Regions from separate parts of the Catenuloplanes sp. NPDC051500 genome, predicted to be linked through region 2. Evidence: riboswitches for the same ligand, from Rfam matches in the RefSeq annotation. Region 2 holds a riboswitch; each other region holds the start of a gene.

Region 1 (4,745 bases), on a different contig from region 2:
GCATCCTGGTCGCGCAGATCATCCCGGTCGACCCGCCGAGCTGCACCGAGTGCGCGGCGCGGACCGTGGCGTTCAACGCGGCGATCCCGGCGTGGGCCGCGTCCCGGACGACAGCGGCCTCGCCGGTCACCGTGGTCGACCAGTGGACCGGGTTCGTGCCGGCCACTGACACCAGCGACGGCGTGCATCCGAACGCGGCCGGCGACGTCAAGATCGCCAACCGGTGGTATCCCCCGCTAGTCCAGGCGCTGACCGGTACCCAGCCGACCCCGACGCCGACCGGGACCGGCAGCCCTGCGCCCACGCCGACGCCGACGCCCGCGGCCGGATGCACCGCCTCCTACCGGGTGACAGGTCAGTGGCAGGGCGGCTTCCAGGGCGAGTTGACGGTGGCGAACTCCGGCGTCACGGCCAGCCGCTCGTGGACCGCGCGGTTCACGTTCGGCGCCGGGCAGCAGGTGGCCCAGTCCTGGGGCGGCGTGGTCACCCAGTCGGGTGCGGACGTCTCGGTCGGCAACGCGGCCTGGAACGGCGTGCTGCCGCCGGGTGGGAATGCCACGGTCGGGTTCATCGGGTCGTGGACGGGGAGTAATCCGACAACTACCGCCACCTGCACTTTCGGATAAACAACTACAAAACACCACCAAACCCGAAAGGGGGTACGGCGGGAGCTGCGCTTCTGTCGTACCCCCTGGGTATTGTCTGGGGTCTGATGAGTATCGAGACGAACACTGATCTTGACGCAACGCTCCACCTCACGGGGCTTGCGGACCAGACGGGGCTTGCGGACCACACGGGTCTTGCCGACCAGCTGGGGCTTGCCGACCAGCTGGGTGTGCTTGACGACCAGATCACCGGCCTGGCCGAGCAGATCAACGCGCTGCCGCACGGCCGGGTGCGGACGTTCCATCCCCGGCGGGGGCGGATGAGTCCGAAGCACCACGACGCGATGGAGCGCCTCTGGGAGAGCCACGGCGTCGACGTGCCGCTCGACCCGGCCGACGCGCTGCCGCTCGACCTGGCCGCGCTGTTCGGCCGCGAGGCGCCGGTCGTGCTGGAGATCGGGTCCGGCATGGGCGAGGCGACAGTGGCGATGGCCGCGGCCGACCCGGGGCGCGACTACCTGGCGGTCGAGGTGCACACGCCCGGCGTGGGCAATCTGCTGGCGATGAGCGAGCGCCGCGGGCTGACCAACGTGCGGGTGGCGCTCGGCGACGCGGTCACGCTCGTCGGGCACCAGCTGGCGCCCGCCTCGCTCGACGCGATCCACGTCTTCTTCCCGGACCCGTGGCCCAAGGCGCGGCACCACAAGCGCCGGCTGATCCAGCCCGCACACCTCGGGCTGCTCCGCTCCCGGCTGCGCCCGGGCGGCACGCTGCACTGCGCCACCGACTGGGCGGATTACGCACAGTCCATGATGGAGAGCCTTACCGCGGAACCGGGCCTGACGAACGGCTTCGACCGTTATGCGCCACGGCCCGAGCACCGGCCGATGACCAAGTTCGAGCGCCGGGGCGTCACCGCGCATCGCCGCATCTACGACATGATCTTCTACCGCTCCGCCACCGATGAGGAGCAGCAACAGTTGTAGATAGATCACCTCCTCTTGTCGCGCGATTTTCACCGGGCGTAAGCTGCGCAGGCCACGGTGCTCGGGAAGCCGGTGTAAATCCGGCGTGGTCCTCGCCACTGTGACCGGGAAGTGCCCGTTCCACCCTCGCCACCGGACCTTCGGGTCTGGGAAGGCAGGAACGGGCGTGTTGATCCGGGAGCCAGGAGACCGGCCGTGGCGCCGCATCACATCGCCACGAGGCATGGACGAGAGGATCAACAATCATGCCGTCTGCCAGTTCCGCTCCCACCGCCGCGGTCGCCCCGATCAGGGTCCCGCTGCTCGCCTGGCTGCTCGCGGCCGTCGCGCTCATCGTGTTCTACCTGCTTCTCCAGGAGAACGGGCTGGTCACCACCGGCCAGGTCGCGGCGTACCTGCACGAGTTCACCCACGACGGCCGGCACGCGCTCGGCGTCCCCTGCCACTGAGCGCGGGGCACTCCGACATGACCACGCCCATAGTGTCCTCACCGACGCTCGGCGGCATCCTCCGGCGTGGCGCCCTCGCGGGCGTCGCCGGCGGGGTGGCTGCCTCCCTCGTCGCGTTCTTCGTGGTCGAGCCGGTCATCGAACGCGCGCTCGCCGTCGAGGAGGCCCGCACCGCAGCCGAGCCCGCCGAACCCGAGCTGGTCGGCCGGACCATGCAGGTGATCGGCGGCATGGTCGCCGCGATCGCTGTCGCGGTCTGCCTCGCGCTTGTGCTCGCCGTGGTGTTCGCGAAGGTGCGGCACCGGCTGCCCGGCCGGACCGACTTCGGCCGGGCCACGCTGCTCGCGTTCCTCGGCTTCGTCGCGTTCGCACTGGTACCGGCGCTGAAGTACCCGGCGAACCCGCCCGCGGTCGGCGACCCGGACACGGTGGACGCCCGCACCGCGCAGTACCTGTCACTGATCGCGGCCGCCGCGGCGATCGCCTGGCTTGCCGTGCTGGTCCGTCAGGTGCTGCTGGCCCGCGGGCAGTCCGGGCCGGTCGCGGTGACCGGCGGCGTGCTGACCGGCCTCGTCGGCTACGCGCTGATCCTGGTCATCTGGCCGGCCGCCACCGGAGAGATCCCGGCGGACGTGTCACCGCAGCTGATCTGGGACTTCCGGGTCGCGTCGCTTGCCGAGCTGGCCGCGATGTGGGCGGCCATCGGCGCGACGCTTGGCCTGCTGCTCACGCCGCGCCCGGCGAGAACCGTCCGCGACGTGGAGGCGACCGCTTCCGCGTGAGGCAACGCTCGATCGGGGTGCTCCGGTGTTCTCGCCGGAGCACCCCGTTCGCTGTGCGGACCGCGCGCGCGGACCTCCCCACCTGATCGCCGCGCGCCCCGATCAGGCCGGAACACGTCGAGCGTGTGCCGGGACAACCGCCCGCACGCCCAACCGGCCTGAACCTGGTGAGCGCGGGTGCCCGGGACAACCGCCCGCACTCCCCGACCGGCCTGGGACCCGGCGCGCGCGGGCGTGCCGAGGACGGATCCAGCTCATCCGTCGCGCGTGAGCGCGGCAGCGTGGCGGCGCGGTGAGCGGCATCAGCGACGACGGCCGGGCTTGCCTCTGAGCGGGCCGGGTCACGCTCGGGTCGTACCCTCGCGTCTGTGAATTGCCGGTTTTGACGTGTCTCACGGCATTAGTCTGAGGGCGCAGGAGCGGCGAAAAACGGGAGGATCAGGACGGTGACGACGACGGGCAGCATCGCCGTGACGGCGCCCGGCGACACGGACGCCGACTGGGTGGACCTCTCCCGCCGCTCGCTGGTCCCGGACGCCGCGGACCGGATCGCCGAGCTGGCCGCCAGGGTCGCGAACGCACCGACCGGCCTGGTGCAGCTGCTTGAGGACCGGCGCGCGCTGATGAGCGGCGGATATGCGCTGCCGGACGCGTGGGCCGGCCTCGGCGCCGTGCCTGCGGCGTCCACGCTTGCCGGCCTGATCCTCGACTCGGGGAGCCCGCTTGTGGTGCACGACGTCGAGGACGACGAGCGGGTCCCGCCGGACGCGCCGATCCGGCTGGCCGCCGCCCGCGCCTACCTCGGATATCCGGTCCGCTCCCGGGCCGGCGCGATCGTCGGCGTCTGCGCCGTGGTCGACTACCGGCCGCGCGACTGGACCGCGGCCGAGCAGTCGATGGTCGGGCACGCGGCCGAGGTGTGCGGCACTGTCGTCGCGGAGCGCGAGGCCCGGCAGACCACGGACCGGCACCGGCGCTTCCTGGACGCCGTGCTCGACAACCTGCACGACGGCGTGGTCGCCTGCGACGCGGACGGCCGTCGCGTGCTGATCAACGCGGCGATGCTGCGGTTCACCGGGCGCACGCCGGCGCCGTTCGCGCCCGGCGGTCACCCGCTCGACTTCGGGCTGCGGCACGCGGACGGGCGGCCGATGGCGCCGGACGACACGCCGCTCTCCCGCGCGTTCCGCGGCGAGGAGCTGCACGGGCTCGAGGTGCTGGCCGGCCCGGCCCTCGAACGCCCACGCGTGCTGCTCGTCGACGGACAACCCATCTCGGACGCGGGCGGCACCCGGCTCGGCGCCGTGATCGCACTGCAGGACGTCACAGAGCTCAAGCGCACCGAGCGGTTCCGCGCCTGCGAGCTGGCCGTCACGTCCGCGCTTGCCGAGGCGTCGAGCGCGGAGGAGGCCGGGCCGCGGGTGCTGGAGGCGGTGGTCGCCACGCTCGGCTGGGCGCACGCGGAGCTGTGGCTTGTCGACGGCCCCGGCGGCGTGCTGCGGAGTGCCGCGCACTGGAGCGCGCCGGGCAGCGTGGCGGAGATGCACGTGCCGGACCAGCTCGCGTACGGGCAGGGCCTCTCCGGCAAGGCCTGGCTCACCGGCGAGCCGGTCTGGATCCGCGACCTGGCCGACGGCACCGCGCTGCTGCCCGCGGACACCATCGAGACGTCCCAGCTGCACGCCGCGCTCGCCATCCCGGTCCGGTCCGGCACCGGCACGCTCGGCGTGCTCGCGTTCTTCGCCGAGGTCGTCGAGGATCCGGAGGACGCGCTTGTCGCGCTGCTGGCCGGCATCGCCGCACACGTCGGCCAGTTCCTGGAACGCCGCCGCGCCGAGGACCTGGAACTGCAGCTGGCCCGCAGCAAGGACGAGTACCTGGCGCTGATCGGCCACGAGATGCGCACGCCGCTCACCTCGATCA
Region 2 (4,745 bases):
AGAAGTTCCGCCCGGTCGGCAGCACGTTGATCAGACCGCGCAGCGGCGACCCGCTCGGCCCGGCCGGCACGTAGCCGCCGTCAAGCGCGTGCAGCAGGTGCGTCATCTCGTCGGTGGTCCGGTCCAGCCGGGGCACGATCTCCGTCGCCGCGAAGATCAAGATCTCTTCCACAAGCTCGGGGGTACGGATGTCAGCCCGATCGACAAGCGACGCCGCAGCCCCCGGGTCCCAGCCCGCCGCCTCCATGCCCGCGACAAGTGATTTCGCAAGCTCCTCGACCGCGTCCACCTCGGACATCGGCGCCGACCCGTCGTCGGTGAGCCCCAGCGCCTCACGCAGCCCCGGCAGCGCCGCGACCTGCCCACCCCACATCTGCCGCGCCCGCAGCATGGCCAGCACCAGGTTGACCCGCGCCTCACCGGCCGGCGGCTCGCCCAGGATGTGCAGCCCGTCGCGGATCTGCACGTCCTTGACCTCGCACAGCCAGCCGTCCACGTGCAGCAGGAAGTCGTCGAACTCGGCGTCGTGCGGCCGGTCCGCAAGCCCGAGGTCGTGGTCGAGCTTCGCGGCCTGGATCAGCGTCCAGATCTGCGCGCGGATCGCGGGCAGCTTCGGCGGGTCGAGCGCCGCGATGTTCGCGTGCTCGTCAAGCAGCTGCTCCAGCCGGGCCATGTCGCCGTACGACTCCGCCCGCGCCATCGGCGGCACCAGGTGGTCGACGAGCGTGGCGTGCGCGCGCCGTTTCGCCTGGGTGCCCTCGCCCGGATCGTTGACCAGGAACGGGTAGATCAGCGGCAGGTTGCCGAGCGCCGCATCAGGCCCGCAGGCGGCGGAGAGCCCGAGCGTCTTGCCGGGCAGCCACTCAAGGTTGCCGTGCTTGCCGATGTGCACGACAGCGTGCGCCTCGAAGTTCGCCGCCAGCCACCGGTACGCGGCCAGGTAGTGGTGCGAGGCAGGCAGGTCCGGGTCGTGGTAGATCGCCACCGGGTTCTCGCCGAACCCGCGCGGCGGCTGCACCATGACCACCACGTTGTTGCCGCGCAGTGCCGCGAGCACGATCTCGCCGTCCGGGTCCTGCGACCGGTCCACGTAGAGCTCGCCCGGCGCCGGCCCCCAGTGCTGCTCGGTCACGGAACGCAGCTCGGCCGGCAGCGTGGCGAACCACGCGCGGTACTCGCTCGCCGGGATCCGGACCGGGTTCCCCTCCAGCTGCTCCTCGGTCAGCCAGTTCGGGTCCTGGCCGCCGGCTGCGATCAGCGCGTGCATCAGCGCGTCGCCGTCCTGCGCGTCGACGCCGGGGAAGTCGCCCACGTCGTACCCACGCTGGATCATGGCTTTGATCAGGCGCACGGCGGAGGCGGGGGTGTCCAGGCCGACCGCGTTGCCGATCCGGGAGTGCTTGGTCGGGTACGCCGACAGCATCAGCACGATCTTCCGCTCGGCCGGCGGGACGTGGCGCAGCCGCGCGTGCCCGAACGCGATGCCCGCGACACGCGCCGCCCGCTCCGGATCGGCGACGTAGACGGTCAGCCCGTCCCTGTCGGTCTCCTTGAACGAGAACGGCACCGTGATGATCCGCCCGTCGAACTCCGGCACCGCGACCTGGGTGGCCGCGTCAAGCGGCGACAGCCCGTCGTCGTTGCCGTCCCAAACCGCCCGCGAGCTGGTCAGACATAGCCCCTGCAGGATCGGCACGTCAAGCTTGGCCAGCTCGCCCACGTCCCACGCGTCGTCCTCGCCACCGGCCTGGGCCGCGGCCGGGACCACGCCGCCCGCGCCGCCGGCGGCAAGCACCGTCACGATCAGCGCGTCCGCCTGCCGCAGCGCGTCGAGCAGGTCATCGCCGGGCGCGCGAAGCGAGGCGCAGAAGATCGGCAGCGGCTCCGCGCCGGCCGCCTCGACCGCGTCCGCAAGCGCGTGCACGAACGCGGTGTTCCCGGCCATGTGGTGTGCGCGGTAGTAGAGGATCGCGATCTTCGGGCCGGTCCGGTGCGCCGACTCCGGACGCTCCAGCCGGCCCCAGAGCGGCGCCTCGGCCGGCGGCGCGAAGCCGTGGCCGGTCAGCAGGATCGTGTCGCTGAGGAAGTGGTGCAGCTCCGCCAGGTTCGCCGGGCCGCCCTGGGCCAGGTAGAGGTGCGCCTCGGCCGCCAGGTTCGGCGCCACTGTGGACAGCCGCATCAGCTCCGCATCCGGCGCCGCCTCGCCGCCGAGCACAAGCAGCGGGCGCGCCTGCGCACGCAGCGCATCGATCCCCTCCTCCCAGGCCCGGTGGCCGCCGAGGATCCGGACCACCACCAGCTCGGTGCCGTCAAGAAGACCTTCAAGATCTTCCACCTGGGTACGCGAGGGGTTCGCCAACCGGAAGTCCGCGCCACTGGCACGGGCGCTGAGCAGGTCGGTGTCGGACGTCGACAGCAGCAGGACGCGGGCCACCGCGGGCTCCTCCCTGGGGTCCGCGCCCCAGATCGTGACGGATCGCGCGGCGACCGGAGTCTCCTGGCTCCCGGATCGGCGCTCGCCCCGACCTTCCCGCAATCGATCCTGTGCCGGCGATCCTGTGCCGGTGTGGTGCCTAGGATGCAGCAGTGGTCATGCTGGGGTCCGCTCCCCGGTGACAGTGGCGGGACCGCGCCGGATTCACACCGGACTTCCTCCACCGTCGCCGCGTTTCATGCAGTGCCCCTACTCTCCCGACCGCCCCTGCACACGTCAAGCCACCGGCGGTGATCTTGCTCGCCCCGGTTGTGACGCATGTCGGGGTTCTGCGGACGAACCCGAAACAGTCTCCGTGACAACCCGTAGTATCCGCCGCATGCCTCCGACCCCCCGCGCCGCACGCACCGGACCGGACGCGTGCCCCACCGCGCTCCAGGTGCACGCCGCGGCGGACGGCGGACTGGCCAGGGTGCGCATCCCCGGCGGCGTGCTCACCGCCGCCCGCGCCCGGGTGCTCGCCCGCGCGGCCCGCGAGCTCGGCGACGGCCGCCTGGACCTGACCTCCCGCGGAAACCTGCAGCTCCGCGCGCTGCCGTCCGGGGCGGAGCTGGAATTGGCCGACCGCCTGGCCGACGCCGGCCTGCTGCCGTCCCTGACGCACGAGCGCGCCCGGAACGTGGTCGCGTCGCCGCTGAGCGGACTCGACGGGCAGGGCGGTGCGGACGTGCGGCCACTTGTGGACGCGCTCGACACCGCGCTGTGCGCGTCGCCTTCGCTTGCCGGCCTGTCCGGGCGGTTCCTCTTCGCGCTCGACGACGGCCGGGGCGACGTGGCCGCGCTCGGCGCCGACCTCTGCCTGCTCGCCTCCGGCCCCGACGAGTTAACCCTGCTCATCGACGGTGTCGACGTAGGTTTACGCGCCCCCGCGGGCACCGCCCAGCGGGCTGTCGTCGCTCATCCGGGTGGCGCGGTTCGTCCCGGTGGTGCGGCCCATCTCGGTGGTGCGGCTCGTTCCGGTGGTGCAGCGCATCCCGCCGGTGTGATCAGTCCCTCCGGAGCGGCTGGTTCCGTCGGTGCCGACCGCTCCGCCGGGGTGCCGGGTCCCACCGCGGCAGGCCTGGCGGTGGCGGCCGCTGAGGCATTCCTCGCCGAGCGGGCCGCCCAAGGCTCGGCGGGCTGGCGGGTGTCCGAGATCGATCAGGGCGTGGCGCGGATCGCCGATCGCCTCGGTGTCCACGCCGCACCTGTCACTCCCGCCCTTGACCCGCCCGCGCCACCGATCGGCGTGATAGCCCACCCGGCCGCCGGCGTCGCGCTCGCGGTGATCATCCCGCTCGGCCGGATCTCCGCCACCCAGCTCGACCTGCTTGCCGACGTGGCCGCGACCGGCGGCGGCGAGCTGCGCTTCACACCCTGGCGCGGCGTGGTCGTCCCCGGCCTGCCGGACGCCTCCCACCTCCCCGGACTGGTCACGGCCGGGCTCGGCGCCGATGCGGACTCGCCCTGGTACGGCGTCACCGCCTGCACCGGCCTGCCCGGCTGCGCCAAGTCGCACGCGGACGTCCGCGTGGACGCCACGACGGTCACGCTCGGCGCGGCGCGGGCTGCCCGGGACGCGCTACCGGTCCACTGGATCGGCTGCGAACGTGCCTGCGGCCACCCGGCCACTCCGCACGTGCGGGTGCTGGCCACCGCGCGCGGCTACCGGGTGACCGGCCCGGCGCCGCTCGCGAGCCCGCCGCCGGCCGGTAACCGGACGTCACCCGCTGTCGCCGCTTCGTCCGGTCCACGGACGTCACCCGGTGCTTCGGCGTTGCCCGGCGCTTTGGCGTCACCCGGTGCTTCGGCGTTGCCCGGTGCTTTGGCGTCACCCGGTGCTTCGGCGTTGTCCGGCGGTTCGGCGTTGTCCGGCGGTTCGGTCTCACCCAGCGGGTCGGCGTCATCCGGCGGTTCGGCGTTGCCGGGTGGTTCGGCGTCGCCGGGCGGCCCGGCCTCGCCCGCGGCCCCGGCGGACGGTGTGGACCTCGACCGGCTCGCGGCCGCAGTTGCTGCCGCCCGTACCAGCTTCGCCTCACAGGAGACCGGCGCGTGACCGAATACGATTATGTCCGGGATGGTGCGGAGATCTATCGCCGCTCGTTCGCCACGATCCGTGCCGAGGCCCGGCTGGACGCGTTCCCGGAGGATGTCTCCCGCGTCGTGGTCCGCATGATCCACTCCTGTGGCATGACCGATCTGGGCGACGACATCGCGTACTCGCCGGGTGTGGTCTCGTCCGCCCGTGCGGCGCTCCAGGCCGGCGCGCCGA
Region 3 (4,745 bases), on a different contig from region 2:
GGGCTTGCCGAGGTGGGACGCCGCCGGGCCGGTGCCTACTCGCTCGGCATGCGGCAGCGCCTCGGGATCGCCGCCGCGCTGCTCGGCGACCCACCGATGCTGATGCTCGACGAGCCGTTCAACGGCCTCGACCCGGAGGGGATCGTGTGGATGCGCGGGCTGCTGGCCGGCCTCGCCGGTCAGGGGCGGGCCGTGCTTGTCTCAAGCCACCTGATGAGCGAGCTGCAGCACATCGCCGCGCACGTGGTGGTCGCCGGCCGGGGCCGGGTCCTGGCCGACACCACGGTGGCCGACCTGGTCGCGGGCGCGGACTCGCTGGAGGACGCCTACTTCGCGCTGACCCGGGACGAGGTGGACTACCGATGAGCCGGCTCCTGCACGCGGAGTTGACGAAATTCCGCACGGTACGCGGCCTGGTGCTCGGCACCGTCGCCACGGCCGCGCTGATCGTCGGCCTGGGCCTGTTCGTCGCCGCGAACAGCGTGTCTGTCTGCTCCAAGGGCACCGTCGACGTCGAGTGCCCGACACCCCCGGCCGGGCCGGGCGGCGAATCCGTGCGCGACAAATTCTACTTCGTGCACAAGCCCCTGCCCGGGGACGGCACGATCACGGTCCGGGTGACCTCGATGACCGGGATCATCACCTACCCGCCGCCGAACCACGACACGATCGTCCCCGGCCTGGTCCCGTGGGCGAAGGCCGGGATCATCGCCAAGCGCGGCACTACTGAAGGCTCCGGCTACGTGGCGCTGATGACCACCGCCGAGCACGGGGTACGCCTCCAGCACGACTTCGTCCACGACGTCGCGGGCCTGCCCGGCGCCGTGTCCACAGGCGCGCCACGCTGGCTGCGGCTGACCCGGGTGGGCGGCACGCTCACCGGCGAGGAGTCCGCCGACGGCGTCACCTGGACCCGGGTCGGGACCGCCACGCTCACCGGCCCGGTCGAGATCGGGCTGTTCGTCACCTCGCCGAGCGACCTGACCGTGCACAACGGCGTCGGCGGCGGCACCGCTCAGGCCCGCCTGTCCACGACCACCGCCACGTTCGACAATCTCGGCCTGACCGGGGCCGTACCCGGCGGCGGGTGGCTGCGCGACGACGTCGGCGCCGACCCCGAACCGGACGGCCCCGTCCACCACCCCGGCAGCGCGGAGGAGTCCGCAGGCGTCTGGACGGTCAGCGGCAACGGCGACATCGCACCCCTCGCCGGCGAGGGACCCGGCACCCAGATGACGCTGCTCGGCCTGGTCATCGGCCTGATCGTGGTGATCGTCGTGGCCGTCCAGTTCATCACCGCGGAACTGCGCCTCGGCCTGGTCGGCGTGACCGCGCTGACCGCCCCCGGCCGCGCCCGGATCCTGCTCGCGAAGGCCGCGGTGCTCGGCGCGGCCATGTTCGCCGCCGGGACTGCCGCCGCCGCGTTCGTCGTGCCGGTCGCGGAACGGGTGCTCCACGCCAACGGGTCCCGGAGGCCGTTCCTGCCGGTCCCGGACGTGGTCACGCTGTCGCTCACGGTGGGGCTGCTGACCGCCGGGGTGGCGCTGCTCGCCCTCGGGCTCGGTGCGCTGGTCCGGCGCAGCCTGCCCGCGGCCGGGCTGGCCGTCGCGGTTGTCGTGCTGCCGTACCTTGCGGCGGTTGTGGGCGGGCTGCCCGCGGGGGCGTCGCAGTGGCTGCTGCGGGTCACTCCCGCCGCGGCCTTCGCGGTGCAGCAGACCGAGCCGGCGTACGCCCACGTGATCGCCAACTACGTGCCGATGGCCGGGTACTTCCCGCTGCCGGCCTGGGGCGGGCTCGCGGTGCTGGCCGGGTACGCCACGCTCACGCTCGTCCTGGCGGGCGTGCGGCTGCGGCGGGCCGACCTGTGATCCCGGCCCTGCACGCGGAGTGGACGCGGCTGCGCACCGAGCCCGCCGTCCACCTGTTGCTGCCGTCCATCGTGGCGGTGACAGTGCTTGTCAGCCTGCTCGCGGTCGCCGCGTGCCCGCGCAACGAGTGCGGTCTCGACCCGGCGGCGCTTACCCTGGCCGGGGTGCGGCTCGGGCAGGCGCTCGTGGTGCTGCTGGCGGTCTCGGTCCTCGGGGGATCGCTGCGGACGACGTTCACCGCCGTACCCCGGCGGCTTGTGGTTCTCGGGGTCAAGGCTCTCGTGGTGAGCGCGTCGACGCTTGTCACGGGCGGGCTCGCGGTGCTCGGCTGCCTGGCCGCCGGCCGCGCGATCCTGCCCGTCGGCGGTCCCGGGCTGCGCGCCGCCGCCGGGTCGGTGCTCTACCTGATCCTGATCGGACTGCTGGCGCTCGGCGTCGTCGCGGCGCTCCGGGACCCGGCGACCTCGGCCGCGGTCGTGCTGGTGCTGGTGCTGCTCTACGCGCCCCCACTGATCGCCACGACCGTCACCGACCCGGACACACAGCGGGCCCTGCGCCGCTTCGCCCCCATGCCGTCCGGCCTGTCCGTCCAGGCGACGACGGGCCCGCCGATCACGCCGTGGGCCGGTCTCGGTGTGCTGGCCGCGTGGTCCGTGGCGTCGCTTGTCATCGGGGCGGTGGTCCTGCACCGCCGGGACGCCTGAGCGGTGCCGAGGCCGTAGGATGTCGGGCAGTGCTGGTTCGCCGTGGTCGCCCACGGCGTCGTAAGAGGGAACCCGGTGGGAAACCGGGACTGCCCCGCAGCGGTGAGTGGGAACGAAAGCCGTCATCAAGCACTGGGCTCCGCAATCGGAGCCTGGGAAGCGACGGCCGGTAGGAACGAGTGACGCGCCCACGAGTCCGAAGACCTGCCCGCACCGCGTACACCGGGACCGGTGTGCGCTGCCGACGGTCCCTCGGGAGGGCCAGGGCGGGTCACCGGAGGCGCAGACCGGCCGCCGTGCCTCACCCAGCCTTTCCGACGGGTCCGCCGACCTCGAGGGAAGGTTTCACATGTTCGGTCACACCACGGTGCTCGGCTATCCGCGCATCGGCCCGGATCGCGAGCTGAAGAGGGCGGTCGAGGCCTACTGGGCCGGCCGCATCGACGCCGGGCAGCTCGACCAGATCGCCGCGGGGTTGCGCGCGGACGTCTGGCGCACGCTTCGTGAGGCGGGGATCGAGGCGATCCCGTCCAACACGTTCTCCTACTATGACCACGTGCTCGACACGGCGGTGGCGGTCGGTGCGGTCCCGGCGCGGTTCGCCGGGCTGGGCCTCAGCGACCTCGACACGTACTTCGCGATGGCGCGTGGCACGGACGCGCAGCCGCCGCTGGAGATGACCAAGTGGTTCGCCACGAACTACCACTACCTGGTCCCGGAGATCGCCCCGGACACGGTCTTCACAGCCACACCCACAAAGGCGCTGCGTGAGTACGCGGAGAGCCGCGCGCTCGGCATCGACAGCCGGCCGGTGCTCGTCGGGCCGGCCACGTTCCTGCTGCTGGCGAAGGCGGCGGAGGGCGCACCGGGCGGGTTCCGGCCGTTCGACAGGCTGCACGACCTGGTCGCCGTCTACGCGGACATCCTGCGCGAGCTGGCCGCGGCGGGCGTGCGCTGGGTGCAGCTGGACGAGCCCGCCTACGCGGCCGACCGTACCGCGGAGGAGATCGACGCGCTCCGGGCGGTCTACATCGCGCTCGCCGCGGTCGCACGCCGGCCGAGCATCTTCGTCGCGACCTACTTCGGCGAGCTCGGTGACGCGCTGCCCGCGTTGCTTGACACGCCGGTCGAGGCGGTCGGCCTGGACCTGGTCGCCGGGCCGGGCAACCTGGACGCGCTCGCGGCGGCCGGGAACGCGCGGGAGAAGACGATCGTGGCCGGGGTGGTCGACGGGCACAACGTGTGGCGCACGGATCTGCGCACGGCGGCGGCGCGGCTGGCCACGCTCACCGGGCTTGCGGGCGAGGTCGCGGTGGCCACGTCGTGTTCGCTCCTGCACGTACCCGTGGATCTCGATCTTGAATTGGATCTTGCTCCTGAGCTGCGGAAACGGCTCGCCTTCGCCAGGCAGAAGGTTGACGAGGTGGTGGCGCTGGCCGGGGCGGCCGGTGCGTTGCCCGAGCCACTCGGCCCGCCGCCCGCGGCCTGGCGCAACGACGGGGTCCGCGCCCGCCTCGACGCGCTGCGGCCGGAGGACTCCCGGCGCGGTGCCTATGCCGGCCGGGCCGCCGCGCAGCAGGCCCGGCTCGGGCTGCCGCCGCTGCCGACGACCACGATCGGCTCGTTCCCGCAGACCGCGATGCTGCGCAAGGCACGGGCCGCGCTGCGGGCCGGCACGCTTGACCCGCTCGGCTACCGCAACCAGATGCGGGCGGAGATCCTCGGCGTGATCCGCCTTCAGGAACGGCTCGGGCTGGACGTGCTCGTGCACGGCGAGCCGGAGCGCAACGACATGGTGCAGTACTTCGGCGAGCAGCTCGACGGCTTCGCGGCCACGAGCGGCGGCTGGGTGCAGTCCTACGGCTCGCGGTGCGTGCGCCCGCCGATCATCTACGGTGACGTAGCGCGGCGGGGCGCTATGACAGTCGAGTGGTCGTCCTACGCGCAGTCGCTCACCGACCGGCCGGTCAAGGGCATGCTGACCGGCCCGGTCACGATTCTGGCCTGGTCGTTCGTGCGCACCGACCAGCCGCTCGCGGACACGGCCAACCAGGTCGCGCTGGCGCTGCGCGACGAGACCGCGGACCTGGAGCGCGCCGGGATCCGGGTCATCCAGGTCGACGAGCCGGCGCTGCGCGAGACGCTTCCGCTGCGCCGCGACGGTCAGAAGTCC
Region 4 (4,745 bases), on a different contig from region 2:
GAACCGTCCCGCGAGGGCGGCCGGGTCGAAGTCGAAACCAACGACCGGTTCGACGTCGAGTTCGCGGGCCTCGGCGGCCGTGGGGTTGCGGCAGCTGCCGGTGACCGTGGCGCCCCGCGCCCGGGCGAACTGGACGGCGGCCCGGCCCACCCCGCCCAGGCACCCGTTGACGAAGACCGCCTGCCCTGGCCGTACCCCCGCGGTGGCCTGGTAGGCGGTCATGCCCACGGTCGGCAGCGCGGCGGCCTGCTCGTAGGAGAGGTCCGCCGGTTTGAGGACTACGGACTTCTCCTGGGCCGTCACCATCTCGGCGAAGGCCCCGGCCTGGCGGAACCGGGCCGCGCCGAGTACCGCGTCGCCGGCCTTCAGGCGGGTGACGCCGGCGCCGACCGCCTCGACGACTCCGGCGAAGTCGTGGCCCATCGCCCGGGGAAAGGAGCGACCGGTCATCAGTTTCATCTCGCCGTTGCGCATCTTCCAGTCCAGCGCGTTGGAGGCCGCGGCCCGGACGCGGACGAGAACCTCGTCCGGCCCTGGTCGTGGTGGAGCGAACTCGGCGAGCCGCATCACTTCCGGGCCGCCGTAGGTGTCGTACTGGAGGCGCTTCACGAGGCGTATTCGTTCGAGATCTCGGTGGCGTAGTTCTTCCACAGCGGTTGCATGGTCTCGGCGTTGATCGGCTGCCCGGAATCGATCATGGCCTTGAAGTCGCGGAAGTACTGCACGTACAGGTCAGGGGTGAACGTGTTCAGCATGACCGCGTTCACGTCACCGATGTTTGCGAACGTGTGCGGTGCCCCGGTCGGCACGATGACCCAGGTGCCCGGGCCGGCGTCGTACTCGTCCTCGCCGACCGTGAACCGGAACGTTCCGGCCAGCACGTAGAAGCCCTCGTCGTGCTGGGCGTGGCGGTGCTGCAACGGGCTGGGGGTGCCCGGTGGGATGGTGACCTCGGCGAATCCCAGCCGATGGTCGGTGTGCTCGCCGTTCTCAAGGATCCGGATCTGGTGTGCCCCGCTGCCGAGGATCTCGCCCTCACCGGGGCGGACGATGTTTACCTTCGCCACGACTTCTCTCCCATTGCTATTGCCTGCCTTGCTGACCACCATCCTGTTCCGGGCCGGTTGTGCGCGTCCTGGTCGTCCGTGCACGGTTGCTTGTTGTCAGTGCACGGGCGTTGTAGCCGTACGTCGCCTTGAAGAGCTTGCTGAAGTGGGTCGGGTCGGGGAATCCCCACCGGGCGGCCACGGCGGTGACCGTATGTCCACTTCCGGACAGCTCGGCCCGGCAGCGCTCCAGGCGGCGACTGCGGATCAGGGCCGCCACGGTGAGCGGCTGGTCCTCGAACAGCTTGTGCAGCCGGCGTACGGAGATGTGGTGGGCGGCGGCGATGCTCAGCGGGGACAGATCGGAATCGGCCAGCCGGGCCTCGATGTAGCCGGCGATCCGGTTCCGCAGCCTCTCGTCGGGGGCCGGTCGCTCGTCACCCAGCCGGGCCTCAAGTGCGACAGCGATCAGCTCGATGACGGCCGCCGCCGACCGCAGCGCCTCCGCCTCGCGGAACCCGGTCGCCGATCGCGCCGACTCCCGGGCCAGCACGGAGACAAGAGCACCAGGACCATGACTACCATCGATGGGTACGCCGATGAGCCGGTCGATCTGCGCGGGACGGATCCGGAGCTCCCGGCGCGGAATCAGGATCGTGACGTGCGTCGCCGCGGTGCTCTCGAACCGGAGCGTACGCGTGGGATCGAGCAGCATCAGGTCGGCCGGCCCGAGTTCGGCGTCGCCGTGCCCCTGCGTGATCCGGGTCCGGCCCCGGGCCATCACCTTGACCGCCAGGTTCTTGCCGTCGGAGGCGTCGCGCTCCCGCCCGATGCACGCGCTCTCGGGCGTGTCGAGGGAGACCAGCCGCAGCGGCCCGAGGTCACGGGTGGCGACCCGTCCCCGGAAGTCGGCTCCGGCCAGCTTGTTGACCAGCGGCGGAAACCCGCTTGCGGCCAACTCGTCCTGGAACGTCTCAAGGTTGCCGATCACCTGTCAACGATACGGCGACACCCGTCCGGTAGGGCACGGCGTCCGGCGCGGGTCACAGCGGAGACGATCGCGGTCGGGCCGCTGACCTGGCCGCATGATCATTTGGTGGGGAGCGACACGCCCGGCACGACATGTTGTGGTTTGCGGATGCGGCGTACCCATATATGGTGTTGCACGCAGCTGGTTCGGGCGTGGCGTATGTGACGTTCGAGGCAAGAGGGAACCCGGTGTGAGTCCGGGACTGCCCCGCAGCGGTGAGTGGGAACGAAAGCCGTCACAAGCACTGGGCTCCGTCCGCGACAGCGACGAGCGTGGGAAGCGACGGCCGGTAGGAAGTGAGCAGCGCGCCCGCGAGTCCGAAGACCTGCCAGCCGCGCCGTGCCCGCCAGACGGGGGCGGTGGTTCGAGGCCGCGCGGGACGGCCGACGCCGACCAGCCCCTGTGGCCGCAATCCATGCGTGCCCAGCGGTGGCCTGCGCCCGCGCGGTCCGAGGACCTCCCACCAGGGAATCGGACTCGCGAGGGAGCAGGACGAGCATGACGGTCATTGACGCGGCGGTACGGGTGCGTACGCGCGACGGCGCGCTGGAACCGGTGGATCTCCACCGGGTCGTGCGGGCGGTGGAGCGGTGGGTGCAAGGCCTCGGGGAGGTCGATCCGCTGCGGGTGGCGACGAAAACGATAAGCGGCTTGTACGACGGCGCCGGCGCGGAGGAACTGGGCAAGCTCCTGATCCAGACCGCGGCGGAGCTGATCGGCGAGGAACCGCAGTACTCGCGGCTGGCGGCCCGGCTGCTCGCCCACACGGTCGACGGCGAGGTCCGCGGCCAGGGCATCGACTCGTTCTCCGCGTCGATCGCGCTCGGCCACGCGCAGGGGCTGATCGGGGACGGGACCGCGGCGTTCGTCGCAGCACACAGCACACAGCTCGACAGCGCCGTCGACACCGCGAACGACATGCGCTTCGAGTATTTCGGCCTGCGTACGGTCGCGGACCGCTACCTGCTGCGCCACCCGCTCACCAGGAAGAACGTCGAGACCCCGCAGTACTGGCTGTTGCGGGTCGCGTGTGGACTGTCGCAGACCGTGGACGAAGCGATCGGCTTCTACCGGCTGATGGCGTCGCTTGCGTACCTCCCGAGCTCTCCGACGCTGTTCAACTCCGGCACCCGGCACTCGCAGATGTCGTCCTGCTACCTGGTCGACTCGCCGAAGGACGAGCTGAACTCGATCTACGAGCGGTACGCACAGGTGGCGAACCTGTCGAAGTTCGCCGGGGGGATCGGCATCGCGTTTTCCCGCATCCGGTCGCGCGGCGCGCTGATCCGCGGCACGAACGGGCAGTCCAACGGGATCGTGCCGTTCCTGCGCACGCTTGACGCGAGCGTCGCGGCCGTCAACCAGGGCGGCCGGCGCAAGGGTGCGGCCTGCGTCTACCTGGAGCCGTGGCACCCGGACATCGAGGAGTTCCTTGAGCTGCGCGACAACACCGGCGAGGACGCGCGCCGCACGCACAACCTGAACCTGGCCAACTGGATCCCGGACGAGTTCATGCGCCGCGTCGAGGCGGACGGGGACTGGTCGCTCATCGACCCGAACCAGGTTCCGGAGCTGCCCGACCTGTGGGGCGACGACTTCGACCGCGCGTACCGTGCCGCGGAGGCGGCCGGAAAGGTCACCAAGACGGTCAAGGCCCGTGACCTGTACGGCAGGATGATGCGCACGCTCGCGCAGACCGGCAACGGCTGGATGACGTTCAAGGACGCGTCCAACCGGCTCGCCAACCAGACGCTGCTCCCGGAGAACACGGTCCACCTGTCCAACCTGTGCACCGAGATCATCGAGGTGTCGAGCGACGACGAGACCGCGGTCTGCAATCTCGGCTCGGTCAACCTGGGCGCGCACGTCACCGGCGGCACGCTCGACTGGGAGCGGCTGCGCGAGACGGTCCGGACCGCTGTGGTCTTCCTGGACCGGGTGATCGACATCAACTACTACCCGACGCCGCAGGCCGCCGCGTCGAACCCGCGCTGGCGCCCGATCGGCCTCGGCGTGATGGGCCTGCAGGACGTGTTCTTCCGGCTGCGCCTGCCGTTCGACTCGGCCGCGGCGCGGGAGCTCTCCACCCGGATCGCGGAGGAGATCTACCTGACCGCGCTGGAGACGTCGGCCGGGCTTGCGGAGCGTTTCGGGCCGCACCCGTCCTTCGACGCCACGCGCATGTCGAAAGGTCAACTTCAACAAGATCTTTGGGGCATCGAGGGTACGCCTGAGCGCTGGACCGCGCTGCGGAGCAAAATCAACGCCCACGGGGTACGCAACTCGCTGTTGATCGCGATCGCGCCGACCGCCACCATCGCCTCGATCGCGGGCTGCTACGAGTGCATCGAGCCGCAGGTGTCGAACCTGTTCAAGCGCGAGACGCTCTCCGGCGAGTTCCTGCAGATCAACTCCTACCTGGTGGACGAGCTGAAGTCCCGCGGCCTGTGGACGGACGCGATCCGTGCGGAGATCAGGCGCGCGGAGGGCTCGGTGCAGGGCATCACGGCGCTCCCGGCCGAGGTCCGCGCGCTGTTCCGGACCGCGTGGGAGCTGCCGCAGAAGGCGCTGATCGACCTGGCTGCCGCGCGCGGGCCGTTCATCGACCAGTCGCAGTCGCTCAACCTGTTCATGAGCGCGCCGACGATCGGCAAGGTCTCCTCGATGTA

What was found. A riboswitch is a leader RNA that binds a small molecule or an ion and turns the genes downstream of it on or off. The one in region 2 is predicted to bind cobalamin.
Region 1: linked by a shared signal. The riboswitch ahead of ACIA8K_RS05540 (CbtB-domain containing protein) and the one ahead of cobN (cobaltochelatase subunit CobN) in region 2 are both predicted to bind cobalamin.
Region 3: linked by a shared signal. The riboswitch ahead of metE (5-methyltetrahydropteroyltriglutamate--homocysteine S-methyltransferase) and the one ahead of cobN (cobaltochelatase subunit CobN) in region 2 are both predicted to bind cobalamin.
Region 4: linked by a shared signal. The riboswitch ahead of ACIA8K_RS17135 (ribonucleoside-diphosphate reductase subunit alpha) and the one ahead of cobN (cobaltochelatase subunit CobN) in region 2 are both predicted to bind cobalamin.

What each region holds. Positions count from the first base shown of each region.
Region 1 is NZ_JBITDX010000002.1:576,945-581,689, forward strand. It holds gene ACIA8K_RS05530 (cellulose binding domain-containing protein) at 1-626, shown strand, start outside; gene trmB (tRNA (guanosine(46)-N7)-methyltransferase TrmB) at 926-1,591, shown strand; cobalamin riboswitch at 1,630-1,804, shown strand; gene ACIA8K_RS05540 (CbtB-domain containing protein) at 1,837-2,040, shown strand; gene ACIA8K_RS05545 (CbtA family protein) at 2,058-2,822, shown strand; gene ACIA8K_RS05550 (ATP-binding protein) at 3,269-4,745, shown strand, end outside.
Region 2 is NZ_JBITDX010000032.1:28,446-33,190, reverse strand. It holds gene cobN (cobaltochelatase subunit CobN) at 1-2,434, opposite strand, end outside; cobalamin riboswitch at 2,491-2,655, opposite strand; gene ACIA8K_RS37585 (precorrin-3B synthase) at 2,814-4,529, shown strand; gene ACIA8K_RS37580 (precorrin-8X methylmutase) at 4,526-4,745, shown strand, end outside.
Region 3 is NZ_JBITDX010000011.1:143,097-147,841, reverse strand. It holds gene ACIA8K_RS23150 (ABC transporter ATP-binding protein) at 1-366, shown strand, start outside; gene ACIA8K_RS23145 (hypothetical protein) at 363-1,868, shown strand; gene ACIA8K_RS23140 (ABC transporter permease) at 1,865-2,572, shown strand; cobalamin riboswitch at 2,589-2,799, shown strand; gene metE (5-methyltetrahydropteroyltriglutamate--homocysteine S-methyltransferase) at 2,922-4,745, shown strand, end outside.
Region 4 is NZ_JBITDX010000007.1:301,536-306,280, reverse strand. It holds gene ACIA8K_RS17150 (NADP-dependent oxidoreductase) at 1-609, opposite strand, end outside; gene ACIA8K_RS17145 (cupin domain-containing protein) at 606-1,067, opposite strand; gene ACIA8K_RS17140 (helix-turn-helix domain-containing protein) at 1,084-2,037, opposite strand; cobalamin riboswitch at 2,202-2,424, shown strand; gene ACIA8K_RS17135 (ribonucleoside-diphosphate reductase subunit alpha) at 2,575-4,745, shown strand, end outside.